2 regions of the Clostridium celatum genome follow, and region 1 is predicted to be linked to the other one. Evidence: a T-box and tRNA genes for the amino acid it is inferred to sense, from the RefSeq annotation. Region 1 holds a T-box; the other holds one or more tRNA genes.
What was found. A T-box is a leader RNA that pairs with one kind of tRNA and senses whether it is charged. The one in region 1 lies ahead of thrS (threonine--tRNA ligase), so its partner is inferred to be a tRNA-Thr.
Positions count from the first base shown of each region.

Region 2: it encodes a tRNA-Thr, which carries the amino acid that the T-box ahead of thrS (threonine--tRNA ligase) is inferred to sense. The anticodon was not compared.

Region 1 covers NZ_JAJKGM010000001.1:14,246-18,915, forward strand. Annotated here, with positions in the region: gene thiE (thiamine phosphate synthase) at 1-558, shown strand, start outside; gene thiW (energy coupling factor transporter S component ThiW) at 588-1,091, shown strand; T-box leader at 1,212-1,437, shown strand; gene thrS (threonine--tRNA ligase) at 1,527-3,431, shown strand; gene LPC13_RS00095 (exonuclease SbcCD subunit D) at 3,683-4,670, shown strand, end outside.
Region 2 covers NZ_JAJKGM010000018.1:47,212-51,881, forward strand. Annotated here, with positions in the region: gene nusG (transcription termination/antitermination protein NusG) at 1-256, opposite strand, end outside; gene secE (preprotein translocase subunit SecE) at 297-527, opposite strand; gene rpmG (50S ribosomal protein L33) at 578-727, opposite strand; gene tuf (elongation factor Tu) at 901-2,094, opposite strand; tRNA gene LPC13_RS09295 (tRNA-Thr) at 2,157-2,232, opposite strand; gene sigH (RNA polymerase sporulation sigma factor SigH) at 2,314-2,958, opposite strand; gene LPC13_RS09305 (NYN domain-containing protein) at 2,990-3,502, opposite strand; gene rlmB (23S rRNA (guanosine(2251)-2'-O)-methyltransferase RlmB) at 3,525-4,382, opposite strand; gene LPC13_RS09315 (Mini-ribonuclease 3) at 4,403-4,670, opposite strand, start outside.

The sequences.
Region 1 (4,670 bases):
ATTGAAGAGGCATTAAAAGGTGGAGTTACAATGCTTCAATTAAGAGAAAAGGAATCTAGTGGCAAGGAATTTTTAGAAAAAGCAATTAAACTTAGAGAATTAACAAGAAGATATAATGTAAAACTTATAATTAATGATAGAGTTGATATTGCTATGATTTGTGATGCAGATGGTGTTCATGTTGGACAAAGTGATATACCAGCAAATAAAGTTAGGGAATTAATAGGTGCTAATAAAATTATAGGAGTATCTGCAAGAACTATTGAAGAAGCAAGAATAGCAAAAGAAAATGGAGCTTATTATTTAGGTGTAGGGGCAATGTTTAATACAACAACTAAATTAGATGCAAAATCAGTATCAATTGAAACTTTAAAAAGTATAAAAGAAGAAGTTAATTTACCTATAGTTGCAATTGGAGGATTAAATTTAAATAATATTCAAGAATTAAAGTATTCTAACATAGATGGATATGCAGTAGTTTCAGCAATATTAGGAGCTGAAGATATAAAAAGTGAATGTGAAAAATGGTGCAGTGAAATTGAAAAATTAAGAAGCTAAAAATAATTAATAAATTGGGGGATTGAATTATGGAAGTAAGTAAGGTTAAATCAGAGGCTACAAGAAAGCTTGTATTAAGTGGTATATTAATTGCAATAGCCACTGTATTAGGAACTTTTTCTATACCTATTTTAGGTGCAAAGGCATCACCAATTCAACATCTTATAAATGTTATATCAGGTGTAACATTAGGACCAGTTTATGGACTATTATGTGCATTTGTATCATCATTACTTAGAAATATTTTAGGAACAGGAAGTATATTAGCTTTTCCAGGAAGTATGGTTGGTGTGCTTTTAGCAGGATTACTATATAAAAAATTTAAGAAAGTTGAATTAGCTGTAATTGGGGAAGTTGTAGGAACTGGTATAATAGGAGCATTACTAGCATATCCTTTAGCAGCTTTTGTTTTAGGAAGAGAAGTTGCATTATTTGTTTATATTGTTCCATTTTCTTTAAGTTCAATTGTTGGTAGTTTAATTGCATATATTATATTAAAGATTAAAGTAATAAGAGAGTTTTTATTAAAATAATTGCAAACTAAATTTAGATAAAAAGTACTGATATATTATTTAATAGTAAAGAATTTAAAGATAATAATTTACAAAATAAAAATAAAGTGGTAACATTAATTTTAAAATATACTTAAATATCAATGAACATTGAAAGGGATGAGTATTATAGAATACAATTTTAAGAGATAAAGTGTCAAAGGCTGTAAGCACTTTTAAATATGACTATAAGAAAACTACCCTGGAGTTATGGTTTAGTATCATTAAGTGAGAAATACCATCGGTGAAGATCGATAATACTTTAAGAGATGAATTGAATTTTTTATTCAATTTGGGTGGAACCACGGATATAGCATTCGTCCCAAGCTTAGGGATGGATGTTTTTTTTATATCAAAAATAAATATAGAGAATTAAAGATTTTCTCTAAAATAGAACTTAAAGGAGGTAGAATGTGAATGATTAATTTAAAATTAAAAGATGGATCAATAAGAAAAATTGAAGAAAATTCAACTGTTTTAGATCTAGCTAAATCGATTAGCAAAAAGTTAGGAAAGTCCGCAGTAGTAGGTGAAGTAAATGGAACCTTAGTTGACTTATCTTATAAACTTAAAAACAATGATGAGGTTAATATAATAACTTATGATGATGAAGCTGGAGTTGAGGTTATGAGACACACTACCTCACATGTAATGGCTCAAGCTGTAAAAAGACTTTATAAAGATGTAAAGCTAGCTATAGGACCAACAATAGAAAATGGGTTTTATTATGATTTTGATATAGAAGTTCCATTTAATAATGAGGACTTAGTTAAAATAGAAGAAGAAATGAACAAAATAATAAAAGAGGATATTTCAATAAAAAGAATAGTATTAAGTAGAGAAGAGGCTTTAAGGTTAATGGAAGAAAGAGGAGAACCGTATAAGGTAGAACTTATAAAGGATCTTTCAGAAGAAGAAACAATTTCTCTATATAAACAAGGCGATTTTATAGATCTTTGTAGAGGACCACATCTTTTGTCTACTAAAGGAATAAAAGATTTTAAATTAACTAGTGTTGCAGGGGCTTACTGGAAAGGTAATGAAAAAAATAAAATGTTACAAAGAGTTTATGGGGTGGCATTTGCAAATAAAGATATTTTAAAAACTTATTTAAATAATATAGAAGAAGCGAAGAAAAGAGATCATAGAAAATTAGGTAAAGAGTTAAAGTTATTTACTTTTGTTGATGAAGGACCAGGATTTCCATTTTTCTTACCAAAAGGAGTTATTCTTAAAAATAACTTAATTAATTATTGGAGAGAGTTGCACCAAAAGGCTGGATATGTTGAAGTTGAAACACCGATAATGTTAAATAAAAAGCTATGGGAAACTTCAGGACATTGGGATCATTATAAGGAAAATATGTATATTTCAATGATTGATGAGGAAGAGTTTGCATTAAAGCCTATGAATTGTCCTGGTGGAATGCTTATTTATAAAACAGAAACACATTCTTATAGAGATTTTCCAATGAGAGTTGGAGAGCTTGGAAGAGTTCATAGACATGAACTTTCAGGTGCTTTACATGGCCTTATGAGAGTAAGAGCATTTACTCAAGATGATGCTCATATATTTATGTTACCAGAGCAAATAAAATCAGAAATTAAAGGCGTTGTTGCTTTAATTGATGAAGTTTATTCAAAATTTGGATTTAAATATAGTGTTGAATTATCTACAAGACCAGAAGATTCTATGGGAAGTGATGAAGATTGGAATATAGCAGAAGAGTCATTAAAAGCGGCCCTTGAAGAAATGAATTTACAGTATAAAGTTAATGAAGGCGATGGAGCCTTTTATGGACCAAAGATAGACTTCCATCTTGAAGACAGTTTGGGAAGAACATGGCAATGTGGAACTATTCAATTAGATTTCCAATTACCTCAAAGATTTGAATTAGACTATATTGGTAGTGATGGTGAAAAGCATAGACCAATAGTTATTCATAGAGTTATATTTGGAAGTATTGAGAGATTTATTGGTATATTAATTGAGCATTTTGCAGGTAAATTCCCAACATGGCTTGCACCAGTCCAAGTTAAAATTTTACCTATTTCTGATAAATTTACTGATTATACTAATGAAGTTAGAGAAAAGCTTGAAGCTAATGGGGTAAGAGTTGAAACTGATTTACGTACTGAAAAAATAGGATATAAAATAAGAGAAGCTAGAAATGAAAGAGTACCTTATATAATCATTATTGGGGAAAAAGAAGAAAATGATAAAACTATTTCACTAAGAAGTAGAGATAATGGTGATGAAGGAGCTATTGATTTAAAAGAATTTATTAATAGAATAACTACTGAAATAAAAAATAAAAATTAAACTTGAGATTTTCTAAACAAAAACACATAGTAAGTTGAAGTAAGCCCCGTTATGTAGATGCAATAAAAAAATATTGTTGCAAAATATACTTAGCGGGGTGATTTTTATACAAAAAAACATTCAAATTTTTATTATAAAAGGAAATAGCTTCTTTGTAGTGTTATATCGTACTTTTTATAAAGTTTAGATAATATTATGAGGGATTTGTTGTATAATTAAGGTAAATAAATTTATAGGATGGAGGTTATATTTTGAGAATATTACATACTGGAGATTGGCATTTGGGCAAGAACCTAGAAGGTCAAAGTAGAATGGATGAGCAGGAAGCATTTTTAAATGATTTTATAGATATAGTAGAAGAAAATAATATTGATTTAGTTATTATTGCAGGTGATGTTTATGATTCAAGTAATCCACCAGCAAGAGCTGAAAAAATGTTTTATGATACATTAAAAAAACTTTCTAAAAATGGAGAAAGGTTAACTTTAGTTATTGCAGGAAATCATGATAATCCTGAAAGATTAGTTGCAGCAGGACCACTTGCTATGGAGCATGGAATTATAATGGTTGGAACTCCAAAGACTGTAGTACAACCTGGGCAATATGGAAAGCATAGAGTTGTAAACTCAGGAGAAGGATTTGTTGAAATAGAGATAAATGGAGAAAAATCAGTTATATTAACAGTGCCATATCCAAGTGAAAAAAGGTTAAATGAAGTTTTATATGGTGAAATGGATGATGATGATGAGAGATTAAAAAGTTATGGTGAAAGAATAAAACAATTATTTGATTCACTTAAAGTAAATTATAGAAAAGATACAATAAATATTGCAGTTTCACATATTTATACTATGGGAAGTGAAGAAAGTGGTTCTGAAAGAGCTATTCAATTAGGTGGAAGTTATATTGTTGATGGATATTGTTTACCTAAAGAAGCACAATATGTTGCTTTAGGACATGTACATAAGCCACAAGTAGTACCAGGAACAAATAAAAAAGCTAGATATTCTGGTTCTCCAATTCAATATAATAAAAAGGAGAGAAATACAATTAAAAAATGTTTTATTGTAGATTTAAGTGCTGGTAAAGAGGCTATTATTAATGAAGTTGAGCTTAAAATTTATAAGCCAATAGAGCTTTGGGCATGTAACAGTATAGATGAAGCAATAGAAAAATGTGAAGAAAATAAAGAGAGAGAATGCTGGGTTTATTTAGAAATAAAAACAGATAGATATATAA
Region 2 (4,670 bases), on a different contig from region 1:
CTCTTGTGTTTCTAACCACATACCATGACTCATCAGTCATAAGCATTTTTACTAACACATAACCAGGGAATTTCTTCTTTAAAGAAACCTTAGTCTTACCATCTTTCTCTTCAATAACTTCCTCCATAGGAACTTGAATGTCAAGAAGCAAGCTTTCAAGGTTTCTATTTTCAATAGTTTTTTCAAGGTTAGCTTTAACCTTGTTTTCATATCCTGAATATGTGTGTACTACATACCATCTAGCTCTTTCACTCATATTTACTATAGATGAGAAAACCCATCTAAACCTCCTTTGATTATAGTTTGAAAATTAATTTAAAGAGGTTTGTAAAAATATAATCTAACCCGCCTACTAATATAATATATATTAGTACGACTACGCCTACTGCAATTAACGCTTTTTTTGTGTCATCTTTAGAAGGCCAAGTTATTCTTTTAACCTCTGCCTTAAGTTCTCTAAAAAACTTAGAAAGCCCTCTGTTTTCAGAAGTTTTAGTATTAATATTTACATTTTCTTTAATAGCCATTACTTCACATCCTTAACTATTGCGAATATGTGTCATTCCTCTAAAGTCAACTATTTAGTTTCTTTGTGTGTTGTGTGTTTCTTACAGAATCTGCAATATTTGTGCATTTCCATTCTGTCTGGGTTATTTTTCTTGTTTTTCATTGTGTTGTAGTTTCTTTGCTTACACTCTGTGCATGCTAATGTTATCTTAACTCTCACAGTCTGCACCTCCAGTTATCCAAATAATTATATAAGTCTATATGATATTGTGTTATCTATTTCGTTAATTACTTAAACACCTTACCATAAAACCGATATTATGTCAATAATATTAGCTTGGTAAAGGACTAGGTAAACTAACCCAGCCCTTTTATATGTTAAGTAATTAATTACTATTCAACTATAGCAGTAACAACTCCTGAACCTACAGTTCTTCCACCTTCTCTGATAGCGAATCTTAAACCTTCATCCATAGCTACTTGAGTGATTAACTCAACGTTCATATCGATATGGTCTCCAGGCATAACCATTTCCATTCCTTCTGGTAATTTGATTGATCCTGTAACGTCTGTTGTTCTGAAGTAGAATTGTGGTCTGTATCCATCGAAGAATGGAGTATGTCTACCACCTTCATCTTTCTTAAGTACGTATACTTGACCTACGAACTTGCTGTGTGGATTTACTGATCCAACTTTTGCTAATACTTGACCTCTTTCGATGTCTGTTCTTTGAACACCTCTTAATAATGCTCCGATGTTATCTCCAGCTTGTGCTTCGTCTAGTAACTTTCTGAACATTTCGATTCCTGTTACAACTACTTTTCTCTTTTCTTCCATTAATCCAACGATTTCTACTTCGTCTGATACGTGAAGAATTCCTCTTTCAACTCTTCCTGTTGCAACTGTTCCTCTACCAGTGATTGTAAATACGTCTTCTACTGGCATTAAGAATGGCTTATCTGTTGCTCTTTCTGGAGTTGGGATGTAGCTATCTACAGCATCCATTAATTCCATGATGCAAGCTGTTGCTTCTGGATCTGTTGGGTTTTCTAATGCTCTTAAAGCTGATCCCTTGATTACTGGAATGTCATCTCCTGGGAAGTTGTATTCAGATAATAATTCTCTAACTTCCATTTCAACTAATTCTAATAATTCTTCGTCATCAACCATATCTGCTTTGTTTAAGAATACAACGATGTAGTCAACACCAACTCTTGAAGCTAGTAGGATGTGCTCTCTTGTTTGAGGCATTGGACCATCTGCTGCTGAACAAACTAAGATAGCTCCGTCCATTTGAGCAGCTCCTGTGATCATGTTCTTAACGTAGTCAGCGTGTCCTGGACAGTCAACGTGAGCGTAGTGTCTGTTTTCTGTTTCGTATTCAACGTGAGCTGTATTGATTGTGATTCCTCTTTCTTTTTCTTCTGGAGCCTTATCGATATCAGCGTAGTTGAACGCTTCTGCGAATCCTCTGTTTGCTAATACTGTTGTAATAGCTGCTGTTAATGTAGTCTTACCGTGGTCTACGTGACCTATTGTTCCGATATTTACGTGTGGTTTACTTCTTTCGAACTTTTGCTTTGCCATTTGAAAATTCCTCCTTATTTTAAATAAACTTTGCCTAGCGTTTGCATACTAAATTTATATAATGGAGCTCACGATCGGGATTGAACCGACGGCCTCCGCCTTACCAAGGCGACGCTCTACCGACTGAGCTACATGAGCATTAAAGCGTTATACACTTTAATATACCAATTATAAAGTTTACTATCATTTGTTTTTTTTGTCAATATGATTTTACCATTATTATTTGCTATCAGATAGGCATTTTTCAAGCTTTCTCTTAACCCTTTGAAGAGCGTTATCAATAGACTTTGCATGTCTATCTAAATCACAAGCAATCTCTTGATATGATTTGCCATCTAAATAAGATTGAAGAACTTCTTTTTCTAAATCTGATAGCACTTTTGATATTTCACCCTCTATATACTTCTTTTTCTCTTTACTTATAATAAGCTCTTCTGGATCAGTTATCTTCATACTAGATATTATATCCAAAAGTGTTCTTTCTGAATCATCTTCAGATACAGGTTTATTAAGAGAAATATATGTATTTAGTGGGATATGCTTTTGCCTAGTAGCTGTTTTTATAGCTGTTATTATCTGCCTAGTTATACATAACTCTGCAAAAGCTTTAAATGTTGTTGATTTCTCATAATTAAAATCTCTAATAGCTTTATATAACCCTATCATACCTTCTTGATAAATATCTTCTTTATCAGCTCCTATTAGGAAATATGATTTGGATTTTGCTTTCACAAAGCTTTCATATTTAGAAATAACATATTCTTGAGCCCTCACGCTTCCATTTTTCGCTTCTATGACTACCTCTTCTTCTGCTTTACTTTCAAATTCACTAGCTATTTCTTTTGAATATTCTTTGCTATTCACAATTTCCCCTCCAACCCCAAATTACTATTCTTTAGCTACGCCTTATCGCTTCTAACTTTTTTAAAATATCATCATCTATATTATCTTGAACTGTGCTCTCTCTTACTGCATTTGTTTTGCTTCTCACAGTTCTTTTTATATCCTCTGATGTATCAAAAATCATATTATAAAATTCAACACATGAAATTCTAGTTGCACCTCTCTGGAATATAGTTTGTTGCTCAAGAGAATCTGATGTTACAACTGAAACTTCAAAACGTCTACCTATATTGTGTATTTCTTTTTCAATATAAGCATCTGCAGTTTCTCCACTTTTAGTGAATACTACTGTAAGGTTTTTATTATACTCGTACTTACTTTCTAAATTTCGCGCAACTTTATATCCATCAAACACAAGCATTATTTTACATCCATGTATTGCTCCATAATTATGTAAAATATCAATTAGCTTTTGCCTCGCACTATCTAAACTAACTTCTTTTTCATGCTTTAAATTACTCCAACTATTAATCACATTGTATCCATCTATAAAAATAAATTTCACTTTTAACCTCTGTCGCTTTAAATTATTTAGTCAATCTTCCTTTTAATACCTCATACATCATTATACCACCTGCTACAGAAGCATTTAAAGAGTTAATTTTACCTATCATAGGAATTTTTACTAATAAATCACACTTTTTAAGAGTTAGATTTGATATTCCTTTCCCTTCACTACCTATTATTAAAGCACATGGACCTGAAAAATCTGTATTGTAGCTATAATCTTTACCATGAATATCAGCTCCGTAAACCCAAATACCTCTTTCTTTTAATAGATCAATAGTTGCGTTTATATTAGTAACTTTTGCAATTCTCATATGTTCTATAGCACCTGCAGCACATTTGTAAACCGTAGAAGTTACTCCAACATTTCTTCTCTTAGGTATTATTATTCCGTGAACTCCACAAAGTTCTGCTGTTCTTATTATTGAGCCTAAATTATGTGGGTCTTCTATTTCATCTAATATTACTATAAAAGGCTTTTCTCCTTTTTTTTCTGCATAATCTAATATATAACTTACTTCACTATATTTAAAAGGAGTAACCTTTGCAATAATACCTTGGTGATTTAAACCTTCACTCATAGTATCAAGTTTTCTTCTATCTGCTTCTTTAATAACTATACCTTTTTCTTTTGCAAGGCCTAAAGCAACCTTTATTGATCCTTCTAAATCTCCTTTAATAGCATATATACATTCTATAGTTCTATCACTTTTTAATGCTTCTATAACCGCATTTCTTCCTATAACTAAATCTTCTCTTACTGCTTCAATATTAGTTTCTTTTGCCGGTGCAAAACTCGCTCTTTCTCTTCTATTTTGTTTTTCTTGTAACTTATTAAATTCTCTTTCTCTTCTTCTAGGGTTTTCTCTTTTAGCCATATCTATTCTCCTTTTAGCTATTAGATTATCTTTAATGCATTTTCAAATACAAATTCTAATCTTTCATTATTACCAGTTAAATATAAGTATCCAACTAAAGCCTCAAATCCAGTTGCCATTCTATAGTCTCTTACATCTGCATTTTTTGGCACTGTTGCAGATTTAGCATTTCTACCTCTTTTAAATATGTAACTTTCATCTTCAGTTAAATATTCTTCTATAGCATGCATAATAGCACTTTGACTTTTTGCTTTTACATATCCAATTGCTTTTACATGCATCTTATGT